Regions from separate parts of the Nisaea sp. genome, predicted to be linked through region 1. Evidence: riboswitches for the same ligand, from Rfam matches in the RefSeq annotation. Region 1 holds a riboswitch; the other holds the start of a gene.
The links. Region 1 has a riboswitch for cobalamin ahead of VOI22_RS03865 (hypothetical protein). Riboswitches for the same ligand answer to the same signal wherever they lie in the genome.
Positions count from the first base shown of each region.

Region 1 (5,941 bases):
CTGACGAACGTCCGCACCAACGCGCCGTTCGATTTCGGTGTCGCCATGCTTCCGGCCAACAAGCGCCGCGGCGCGCCGACCGGTGGCGGAAACTTCTACATCTTCAAGGACTCCACGGACGATCAGAAGGCCGCTTCGCTCGACTTCATCAAGTGGATCACCGCACCGAAGCAGGCCGCCAAATGGTCCATCGCGACCGGCTATGTCGCGCCGCGTGCCGATGCCTGGGAAACCGCCGAAATGAAAGCCTATGTCGCCGACTTCCCGCCGGCACTGGTCGCCCGCAACCAGCTCGAATATGCGGTTGCCGAGCTCTCCACCTACCAGAACCAGCGCATTACGAGCATCTTCAATGACGGTCTCGAAGCCGCCATTACCGGCAAATCCTCGCCGGAAGAAGCAATGAACGATGCGCAGCAGAAGGCGGACAAGATCCTCAAGGACTACCGCTAAAACTCCGGGACCCGGCGGCGGGCCTTGGCCTGCCGCCGGTCTTTTTTCGACCACTGAAAGTACCGCGCGCCATGGGCCCCACAGCAAAAAGAACCTGGATCCAGGCCTGGCTGTTCCTCAGTCCGGCCATGATCCTGCTGATTGCCTTCACCCACTATCCGGCTGCTGTCACCCTCTTCCACAGCTTCTTCTCCACGCCGCGCGGCAAACGCCCAGCGAAGTTCGTCGGTCTCGAGAATTACCAGACGCTGATCGCGGACGACACGTTCTGGATCGTGCTGGTGAACAATCTCTGGTACGCGCTTGTCACCATCCCGCTCTCTATCGGCATAGCGATCGCCATGGCGCTCTGGGTCGACAGCAAGCTGAAGGGCCGGTCCTTCGTCCGCATGGCCTATTTCACCCCGACCGTGCTGCCGCTGATCGCTGTCGCCAATATCTGGATGTTTTTCTACACGCCCGGCTTCGGCCTGATCGACCAGATTCGTGGCGCCTTCGGATTTGCGCAGCAGAACTGGCTGGGCGATCCGGAAAGCGCGCTGAATGCCGTCATCGTGGTGACGATCTGGAAAGAAGCCGGCTTCTTCATGATTTTCTATCTGGCCGCGCTTCAGACCATCCCTGCATCGCTCCGGGAAGCTGCCGCCATAGAAGGCGCCGGGCGCTGGTACTTCTTCCGCCGCATCACCTTCCCGCTGCTGATGCCGACCACCCTGTTCGTCTCGGTGAACGCCATCATCAACTCGTTCCGGCTGGTCGATCATATCTTCATCATGACGGAAGGCGGCCCGGACAATGCCAGCTCTCTGCTGCTGTTCTACATCTATGAGACTGCATTCCGGTTCTGGGACACAGCCTATGCCTCGACCCTGACAGTCGTCCTGCTGCTGATCCTGTTCGCCGTGGCCATAGGCCAGTTCCTGCTTCTCGACAAACGGGTGCATTACCGATGAGCGCCGCCAGAGCCTTCCGCTTGGACTATGACCGGGCGCTGAACACAACAGCCGCATGGGCACTCGCCCTCGTCTGGTTCGCCCCGCTGATCTACGCCGTTTGGACAGCGTTTCACCCGACCGAATTCTCCACCCGGTTCGTGCTGACAGCGCCACTGACGCTGAAGAATTTCGTCGCGGCCTGGAACGCCGCGCCATTCGCCCGCTATTTCCTCAATACGGTGTTGTTGGTGACGTCGATCCTGATCGGCCAGTTCGTGCTCTGCACCCTTGCGGCCTTCGCCTTCGCCCGGTTCGATTTTCGCGGGCGGGACACCGTCTTCGTGCTGGTTCTGCTGCAGCTTCTGGTGATGCCGGATATTCTGATTGTCGAGAATTACCGGACCATGCGGTTTCTCGGTCTGGTCGACACCATCATCGCCATCGGCCTGCCTTATATGGCATCCGGCTTCGGGATCTTCCTGCTGCGCCAGACCTTCAAGACCATCCCTAAAGAGCTGGACGACGCGGCAAGGGTCGAGGGTGCCGGGTTCTTCACCATTCTGATGAAAGTCTATGTGCCACTGGCCAAGCCGACCTACCTCGCCTACGGGCTGGTCTCGGTCAGCCATCACTGGAACAACTTCCTGTGGCCGTTGATCATCACCAACTCGGTAGACACACGCCCGGTGACGGTTGGCCTCAGCGTCTTTTCATCGACCGATCAGGGCATCGACTGGGCCGTCATCACCGCCGCAACGCTGATGACCTCCGGCCCGCTGCTGATTGCCTTCCTGCTGTTCCAGCGGCAATTCGTTCAGAGTTTCATGCGGGCCGGGATCAAGTAGGGGTCAGGGCACAACCTTGCCCGGATTCATGATCCCTTTCGGATCGATCGCCTTCTTGACCGCCTGCATCAGTGCAATTTTCGAGGGCGAGCCGTATTTGATCAGATACGGAAGCTTTTCCGAGCCGATGCCGTGCTCGGCGGAGATGCTGCCGCCAAGCGCGACCGTGCTTTCGTACATGCGCTCGGAGAGACCGGGGCGCTTAACCTCCCACTCCTCGTCGCTCATGCTTGCCGGCTTACGGGCCGTGTAATGGATATTGCCGTCCCCCATATGGCCGAAGCAGTTGAAAGTCAGACCCGGCACATACGCGCTTAACGCGGCCTGCGACTGATCGATGAAGGTCGCCACCTTGGAAACAGGGACCGAGATATCGCCGGCCATACGCGGGCGACCGTCGCGACGCCCGGCTTCTGCCTGCTCTTCCCGAATCCGCCACAAATCCCGGCGCTGCCCTTCGCTCTCGGCGATTACACCGTCAGTCACCCAGCCTTTCTCCATAGCGTCTTCGAAGATCGCTTCCAGCTTGGCGCGGAGATCATCCAGCGGGGACGGTGTTGCCATCTCCAGCAGCACGTACCAGGGAGACGCAGCGGACAGCGGATCGGTGATCCCCTCAATTTGCTTCACGACCAAGTCGAAAGCGGCACGCGGCATAATCTCGAATGCGAGGATCGTGTCGCCGGACAGCTCTCGCGCGCTCGCCAGAAGATGCTGTGCCTCATGCGGAGATGGTACTGCCAGCATCGCGGTCTCACGCACGCGCGGCAGCGGCATCAAACGGAAAGCCGCAGCAGTGACGATCCCCAATGTGCCTTCGGCGCCAATGAACATCTGCTTCATGTCATAGCCGGTATTGTTCTTGCGCAGCGTTTCCAGCCCGTCGAACACGGAGCCGTCCGGCAGCACGGCCTCGATACCGAGGATCTGCTCCCGGGTATTGCCGTATTTGATCGTGTTGTTGCCACCGGCATTGGTGGAGAGCGTGCCGCCAATCGTGCTGGAGCCTTCCGACGAGAGCGAGAGCGGGAACAGCCGCCCCGCGTCCGCGGCAACCGCCTGCATGTTCTGGATCACGCACCCGGCTTCCGCGATCATCGCGTAATTCTCGGGATCGAGGGAACGCACGGCCGTGAGCCGGTCAGTCGAGACAACGATGGTCGGACGCGGCTCGGTCGGGATCGAGCCGATGGCAAGGCCGGTATTGCCGCCCTGGGGCACGATGGCGATCTCCGCCTTCGCCGCCGCACGCACAACCGCCGCCGTTTCCTCCGTCGAGGCCGGGCGGGCAACGCCGAGAGCGTCGCCGGTCGGCGTGCCGCGCCAGTCGGTACGGTATTTCAGCGTGTCGTTCGAATCTTCCAGCCAGCCCTTCGGCCCCAGAATGGACCGGATTTCCGTAAGCGCGGCATCGATGGACTGGGGCGTCTGATCGTTCACCCACTCTCTCCCGTTGAGATGATTTCAGGCGGGAGGCTATCAGCGAACAAGGAAAGCGCCAATCAGACGGGTAATCTGTTTATGGAAATTCTCTCGGTCAGTTCCAGACGCTGTGCGGCACCGAACAGCGCTCCAATGCGCCGCGCCGCCTCCTGCATGCCGCCGTCGAAATCCTCTTTCGAGGTCTCGGCCCGCACCATGGAGAGGGATTGCGAGAGGGTTTTGTCATCCTCGGCAACGCTCAGAAGCGTCAGGATCAGGGTTGCCAGCTCACGATCCGGCTCTTTTTCCGAATCGTCGGGGAGAGTTTGGGCGAATAATCGGGACATCTAAACCTCCTCCGGTACACCCCGCCCGGGTTAAAAATGGACACAGCGTTGGCAGGTTTCCTGACTCCCGGCTCTTCGATCCGCGCCGCCTTCCCAGCCCATCAGGGCCAGTGGCATACCGGTCGGATCTTGCCGGTTACAGTTGCGGGGGCAGTCCCGGACTTGCGGCGATAAAGCCGCGCACCGGATTCCCTTTTGTCCCGAAGGACACCAACGCTGAAAGGCTCGTCTTTGCGGCCTGCTGTGTCAAGGCAGCAGGCGGAAAATCACTCGCGGATCAGCCGTTCCAGCTCACGAATGAAGGTTTCCCGGTCTCTTTTGGAAAAGGCGCCACCACCACCGGAGACTTCCCCCATGGCACGGAGGTCGGACATCAGGTCCCGCATCGCCATAGCCATGCCGATTCCCGCCTCGGTGAACTCCTTGCCGGAATGGCCGATTGCCTTCGCGCCGCTCTCGATCACCCGGTGCGCCAGAGGAATATCGCCGGTGATGACGATATCGCCCGCCGCCACCTTGCCCACGATCCAGTCATCCGCCGCATCGAACTTGTCGGAGACGAGAATGTTCTGAACATTCGCCCGGTCGCCGGTCCGGAAACCGCGATTGCTCACCACGTAAACCTTGATGTCGTGCCGATCGGCAATCGACAGGATCTCGTTTTTCACCGGGCAGGCATCAGCGTCGACATAGACAGACTTCATTGCGTGCTTTGCCCCTTTTGCAGACGAACAACCATGCTAGGTTCCGAGCCCAACCTGATCGCATTCAACATTAAGCTGGCCAAGAAACACGGATGTACACGGTCCTTCAAGATTTGACAGTCGTCGAGGGTGCATCTTTCATCGCCGCCCCCTCCTGTACCCTTAACATGCTGCAGATGGGCGCGACGGTCATCCGCTTCGATGCCATCGGCGGTGGCCTCGATTACCGGCGTTGGCCGAAGGCCCCAAACGGCGCCAGCCTTTACTGGGAGGGCCTGAACAAGGGCAAGAAGTCGGTGGCGCTGGATCTGCGCAATCCGGCAGGCCGGGAGCTTGCTCTGCAGCTTGCAACCGCCCCCGGTGAAGGGCGCGGCCTGTTCGTCACCAACTACCCAGTCGCCGGCTTCCTATCGCATGAGGCATTGAAAGCACGGCGCGAGGATATCATCACAGTCCGTATCATGGGCTGGGCGGACGGCACGCAAGGTGTCGACTACACGGCCAATGCCGGTGCCGGCTTCCCGCTGATGACCGGAGAGCCCGGTCCGGTCGGCGAGAAGCGACCGGTAAACCATGTGCTGCCTGCCTGGGACCTGATCGCCGGTGCCAACGCGGCTTTCGCCATGCTGGCCGCCGAGCGGGAGCGCCAGAAAACGGGTCAAGGCGCCGAAATCCGCCTTCCGCTTGGCGATGTCGCGCTCACTACTCTCGGCACCCTCGGTCAGGTCGCCGAAGTGATGACGAAGGAAGAAGACCGGCCAAGCTACGGCAATGACGTGTTCGGCGCCTTCGGGCGGGACTTCCGGACCAGCGACGGCCACTACATCATGCTCATCGCCCTTTCGCCCCGGCAATGGACCGGCTTGCTGACATCCCTCGGCATTGAAGCGGAAATCGCAACCATCGAGGCGGAGACCGGCGTGAGTTTCGCCAAGGATGAAGGGCTGCGCTTCGAATACAGGGAGAAGATCAATCCTGTCGTCGAGCGGGCCGTCGCGGCGGAGATGCTGGATGCCCTCGCGCCGCGCTTCAAGCAGAACGGAGTCTGCTGGGAGCCATATCGCACAGTGCGCGAAGCTGTCGCGAGCGAGCGCTTCCGGGAAATGGGCAAGCCCTATAGCACCGTCACCCACGGCAGCGGCCTGACTTATCCGACTTCCGACACGCCGATTGATTTTTACGGACAGGCCTCCGAGGTTCCGACACCGGCACCGCAGTTGGGACAGCACACGGAT
Region 1 covers NZ_JAXMNY010000001.1:815,191-821,131, reverse strand. The annotation lists gene VOI22_RS03885 (ABC transporter substrate-binding protein) at 1-453, shown strand, start outside; gene VOI22_RS03880 (sugar ABC transporter permease) at 525-1,406, shown strand; gene VOI22_RS03875 (carbohydrate ABC transporter permease) at 1,403-2,233, shown strand; gene VOI22_RS03870 (FAD-binding oxidoreductase) at 2,237-3,673, opposite strand; gene VOI22_RS03865 (hypothetical protein) at 3,736-4,002, opposite strand; cobalamin riboswitch at 4,035-4,232, opposite strand; gene VOI22_RS03860 (YaiI/YqxD family protein) at 4,269-4,706, opposite strand; gene VOI22_RS03855 (CoA transferase) at 4,799-5,941, shown strand, end outside.

Region 2 (5,941 bases), 750 kb from region 1:
GCGTGATGCTGGCCGGAGCCGCCCGCACATACGCAAACCGTTTCGCCGTGCAGCCCGGAAAGCATGCCGTTGTCTTCGCCAACAATGACGATGGATACCGCACCGCCCTCGACCTTGCGGATGCGGGCATCGAAGTGCGCGGCGTGATCGACCCACGCACCGGCGGACAGGGTCCGCTGAAGGAAGATGTCATCGCCCAGGGCATTGATGTCGTCAGCGGGGCTGTCGTGGTCCGCACCCATGGCTATCTCGGCCTTGCCGGTGTCGACATTGCCGATCTCGGCACGCTGCAGTCCGGCGCCACCCCGGAAACCCGCTACATTCCGTGCGACCTGCTGGCGACCGGCGGCGGCTGGAGCCCAAACGTCCATCTCTACAGTCACCAGAGCGGCAAGCCGGTCTACGATCCGACCATCGGCGCCTTCGTGCCGGGCGCGTCCCGCATGAACGACCGCTCCATCGGCGCCGCGCGAGGCCGGTTCAGCCTCGGAGACTGCCTTGCCGACGGGTATACGGCAGGTCAGGAGACCGCCGAGGCACTTGGTTTCACGACTGGAGCTGTGGCTGATATCCCGTCCACCGACGAGCAGGCAACCGGCCCGCTCAAGATCCTCTGGCAGGTTCCGGCATTGCCGGGCCGCAAGGGACGGCGTTTTGTCGATCTGCAAGACGATGTCACGGCGGATGACGTCAAGCTGGCCCAGAGCGAAGGTTATGTCTCTGTCGAGCACCTGAAACGCTACACCACACTCGGCATGGGCACGGACCAGGGCAAAACCTCGAATATCAATGGTCATGGCGTGCTCGCCGAAGCACGCGGTCTCGACGTTTCCGAAGTTGGCACAACGACGTTCCGGCCGCCCTACACGCCGGTCGCCATCGGCGCTTTTGCCGGTCGCGAGATCGGCCGTCACCAGAACCCGGTCCGGCGCACGCCGATGCACGACTGGCATCTCGCGCATGGCGCACAGATGATGGAAGCCGGGCTCTGGATGCGGCCGCAATATTATCTCGGCAAGGATGAGCCTAATTCCCGCGAAGCGATGTTCAAGGCCATCGAGCGGGAAACGCTGGCGGTGCGTAACACCGCCGGGATCTCGGACGTCTCGACCCTCGGCAAGATCGATATCCAGGGGCCGGACGCCACGGAACTTCTTAACCGGGTTTATATCAACGGCTGGAAGACCCTGGCCGTCGGCAAGGCGCGGTACGGCGTCATGCTGCGTGAGGACGGCGTCGCCCTTGATGACGGCACCACCTCGCGGATCGGCGAGAACCATTATTACATGACGACGACCACAGCAGAAGCCGGTCCGGTGATGGAGCATCTGGAGCTGCATCTGCAGGTCCATTGGCCGGACCTCGACGTGAAGATCGCGTCCGTCTCCGACGATTGGGCCGCCATGGCCATTGCCGGGCCGAACAGCCGCGCCATCCTGCAGGACCTGTTCCCGCAAGTGGACCTTTCCAACGAGGGCTTCCCTTTCATGGGCGTACGCGAGACGAAACTCGGAGCCTTCCCGGCCCGGGTCTTCCGCATCAGCTTCTCGGGAGAACTGGCCTACGAGATTGCCGTGCCTGCCGGGTATGGCGAAGCCGCGTGGGAACGCTGCCTTGCCGTTGGCGAGTCGCATGGCCTTGTGCCCTACGGCCTCGAAGCGCTGAACATCCTGCGCATCGAAAAAGGCCACGTGACCGTCGCCGAAATCGACGGCCGCGTCTCCGCAGCCGACCTTGGCTTCGGCAAAATGATGAGCTCTAAGAAGCGCTTCATCGGCGACGCCCTTTCGACCCGTGAAGGCATGGACGATCTGGGCCGCCCGACGCTGGTCGGACTGACACCGGTCGACGGCAAGACGAAGATCCGCGCTGGATCGATCCTGGTGGAGGACCCGAAAACGCCGCCACCGGTGCCGAAGCTCGGCCATGTTTCCTCCACCGCCCCGATCAGCCCGAATGTCGGACATCCGATTTCGCTCGGCCTGTTGAAAGACGGTCCAAACAGGATCGGCGATACGGTCTGGGCGGTCTTCCCGCTCAAGGGCGAAGCGGTCCAGGTGAAGGTGACCAGTCCGAATGTCTATGACGTGGAAGGAGCAAGGCTCCATGGCTGACGATGTGATTCTCGCCCGCCGCTCGGCCCTCGCCGGAATTCTCGAACCAGGCGACCACGGGGCCAATCGCTTTGACGGTCCGGGTATTCACCTGACCGAGCGCACCCCGTTTTCCGTGGTGCAGGTCGAAGCTCGTGCCGATGTAATTCCATCGTTGGCTGAAGCACTGGAAACGGCCACCGGCACCGCTCCATCCCTCACACCGAACCAGAGCGCCGGAAACGGGCAGCCCCGCATCCTCGGCACAGGCACCGGAAAATGGCTGGTCATAGAGCCTGAACACCGCGATCTCGCCGCGCATCTTCGCTCGGCGCTTCCGGATAGTGTTGCGGTCATCGACCTCAGTCACGCGCGCACGATTTTTCGGTTGTCGGGACGCGACGCCCGTACGCTTTTGGCAAAAGGCTGCTCTATCGATATGCACCCGTCCGCGTTTTTGGCCGATACCAGCCGGATCACCGGAGTCTTCCACGCACCGGCCCTGATCGATTGCCGCAGCGCCGAGCCGGTGTTTGATATCTATGTGCACCGATCTTACGCAGCGCATCTGTTGGAGGCACTACAGGATGGCGCATTGGAATATGGCTGCCGCGTATCCTGAGGCATGCATTTTTTGGTCGGGACATGCATCACGCTTGTCCGAATTGACCGGGAGGGATAGTTTACGAGTGTTGGTTCCGCCGCTGTAAACATGGCGACGGATTAAAAGGGAACACGGCGAGGCGTACCCATCAGGGACCGAATCCGTGGCTGCCCCCGCAACTGTGAGCGACGAGCGACATCCGGACTGAGCCACTGGCCCCGCATGAGCGGACTGGGAAGGCAGGATGAAGCAATGACCCGCGAGCCAGGAGACCTGCCGACACCGATGCCGGCGCCCATGCGGCGGCATCAATGACAACGTCGGGGTGAGCGTATTGCCAAATTGGCGGCCGGAAGCCGCCGCTTGGTTCTCTCGCCTCTGAACAAGCCCGGATACAGCTCTGAGGGCCGTATCCGGATCGTTTTTGATCGGAGGAACACATGACTTCAGCAGTTCAGAAATCCACATCTCTCACCGCCAGCCAATCCACCAAGATGGTGGCGGTCTTTGCGCTTCTGGCCGGCCTCGGCATCGTCTACCTGACCGGTTTTGCCAATGCCACCGCCCTGCACAACACAGCTCACGACACCCGTCACAGCATGGCCTTCCCTTGCCACTAAGCCTTTGGCACGAAGGAACTGCGATGCTCATGAAATTCATAAAGTCGGCGCTCGTCGCCGGCTTCGCCGCGGGGATTCTGGTCGCAGCGCTTCAGGCAGTGACAACAACGCCCCTGATTCTTGAGGCCGAACGTTACGAAGGCGGCATGGCCAGTGCGGGCGAAATTCTCGTTGCGCATTTCGCCAAAAACCAGTCGGACGCGTTTGTGCATCTCGCGCATGGAACAGAAGCGCACGGCGCCAAGGAAACCTGGGCTCCGGAAGACGGACTGGAGCGGACGCTCTCGACCTCGATCGCGACAATCGGCACGACCTTCGGGTTTGCCCTGGTCCTGCTCGCGGCCATGGTTCTCAGCAATGCGACGATCACTGCCCGTACTGGCCTGATCTGGGGTGCGGCAGCCTTTGCCGCCACCGGCCTTGCACCGGCCCTCGGTCTCAGCCCGGAACTTCCGGGCGCGGCCGCCGCAGTCCTAGAGGACCGGCAAATCTGGTGGATCGGCACGGCCCTGGCCACAGCCGTCGGCCTGTTCCTGGCACTGCGTGTCTCCACGCCGCTGGCAATCGTCGCGGGTCTGGTCCTGATCGCGATCCCGCATGTGATCGGCGCCCCGCACCCGGACGATTATATCAGCGACGTGCCGTCGGAGCTGTCCGGCCATTTCGCCGCCGCTTCCCTTGTAGTGCACGCCGTGACCTGGGCGGCAACCGGCTGCATCGCCGGTTTTGTCTGGGAGCGTTCCGGCACTCCCGAAGCAGCAGCCGCGGCGTGAGCGAACAATCATTTGCGGACGACGATTCTCGTCGTCCGCTTCATCCCGTTACCATCGATATCTGTACCGCCTGCCGCCACTCCGAGGATCCGGCAGGCGATGGGCGCGTCCTGCTCGAGCGGGTCGAAGCACTCTGTGCCGACGAGGACGGAATCACCGTCCGCCCGATCGAATGCATGGCCGTATGCGACCGCCAGGTCACCGTCGCGCTCAGAGGGCCCGGCCTCTGGAGCTATGTGCTGGGCGACGTCAATGCCGAGCATGACGGCGCCGAACTGGTAGCCGCGGCGCGCGCTGTCGCCGCCGCCCCGCACGGGGTTCCCAAACTGCGCGACAGACCGCCGGTTTTCCGCAAGGGTGTGATCTGCCGGCTTTTGCCGCCGCCGGATCATGACGAAAACAAGACACAAGACAGCAGCGCCGCGGACCAGGTTCCGGCCCCAGACCAGTTAAGTTAAGAGGATCGAATGACCGGAATTCTGCTGCTTGGCTTCCTGATCGGAATGCAGCACGCCTTTGAAGCGGACCATGTCGCGGCCGTTTCCAGCATGGTCACCTCGGGCACCTCGGTGCGCCGCGCGGTGCACCATGGCCTCGCTTGGGGGCTGGGTCACTCGCTGATCCTCGGCGCCGTCACCGGGTTGATGATCGGCTTTGGCCTCAGCGTCAGCGAGGAATGGAGCACGATCTTCGAGTTCGGTGTCGGCATTTTGCTTGTGATCCTCGGCGCCCGTGTCCTGCTGCGCCTCTGGCGTGAAGGAGGTGCCTGGCGCGTCCATCGGCACTCCGACGGCAAGGCTCACGTCCATTTCGTCACCGCCGAGAGCGAACAGACTGCGCATGGCCCGGCAGAACATGCTCACCGGCGCGGCCTGCCGCTCGGCACAATCTCCATCGGCATGGTGCATGGTCTGGCCGGCTCGGGCTCGATCCTGATGATGACGGCAGTCGGCCTCGACGCGCCGTCCGATGCCATCCTCTATGTCATTCTGTTCGGCATCGGCAGCATGAGTGGCATGGGCATTCTCTCCGCCATCATCGCCCTGCCGCTGCACTGGACAAGCAAAAGCCTGAAGACAGGCAATCTGGCCATCCAGGGTTTCATCGGGCTGATCGCCATCGTTATCGGCATCACCATTGCGGCTGAGAATGCCAGCGCCCTGATGTAGTCTTCGAAAGTGGCTGGTTAGGCTTCACACAGTTTCTGAATTAGCTGCTGGATCATGCCGCACCGGCGCAGCTAGGCTCTTTCTTCAACGTGGGAGGCGCACGCCATGATCGACCAAATCCTCGTCATTCTCGGCATCACACTGCTCGTCATGATCAGTCCGGGTCCGGATATGGTGATCGTGATGCGCAATACCGTTATCGGTGGACGCGTTGGCGGACTGCAATCCTCACTCGGTGTGCTGGCCGGCAACATGGTCCACATCACCTATTGCGCCATCGGGATCGGCTGGCTCATCTCCGAAAGCATCCTCGCCTTCAGCATTCTGAAATATGCCGGCGCCGCCTACCTGATCTATATCGGCGTGATGAGCTTCCGCGCCAGGGACATGGCTCTCTCAACGGCGGACGCCGGGCTGCAAAAGAACGCAGCCAGGAGCTGGTTCCTGCAAGGCTTCCTGAACAACATCCTTAACCCGAAGGGTACGCTCTTCTATCTCGGCGTCTTCACCATGGTGATCACGCCACAGACCTCGACCGCGACCACCCTGCTGCTGGTTCTGATCATGATGTCGGTCAGCGCCCTGTTCTGGGTGTTCTTCGTTTTCACGCTAGACAGCACTATCGTTCGGAATGTGCTTGAACGCGGCCAGAGGATCGTCAACCGGGTGTTCGGCGGGCTGC
Region 2 covers NZ_JAXMNY010000001.1:1,562,518-1,568,458, forward strand. The annotation lists gene VOI22_RS07420 (sarcosine oxidase subunit alpha family protein) at 1-2,114, shown strand, start outside; gene VOI22_RS07425 (sarcosine oxidase subunit gamma) at 2,107-2,715, shown strand; cobalamin riboswitch at 2,770-2,993, shown strand; gene VOI22_RS07430 (CbtB domain-containing protein) at 3,138-3,317, shown strand; gene VOI22_RS07435 (CbtA family protein) at 3,347-4,090, shown strand; gene VOI22_RS07440 (DUF1636 domain-containing protein) at 4,087-4,548, shown strand; gene VOI22_RS07445 (hypothetical protein) at 4,558-5,259, shown strand; gene VOI22_RS07450 (LysE family translocator) at 5,365-5,941, shown strand, end outside.
Region 2: another riboswitch for cobalamin. It lies ahead of VOI22_RS07430 (CbtB domain-containing protein); the one in region 1 lies ahead of VOI22_RS03865 (hypothetical protein).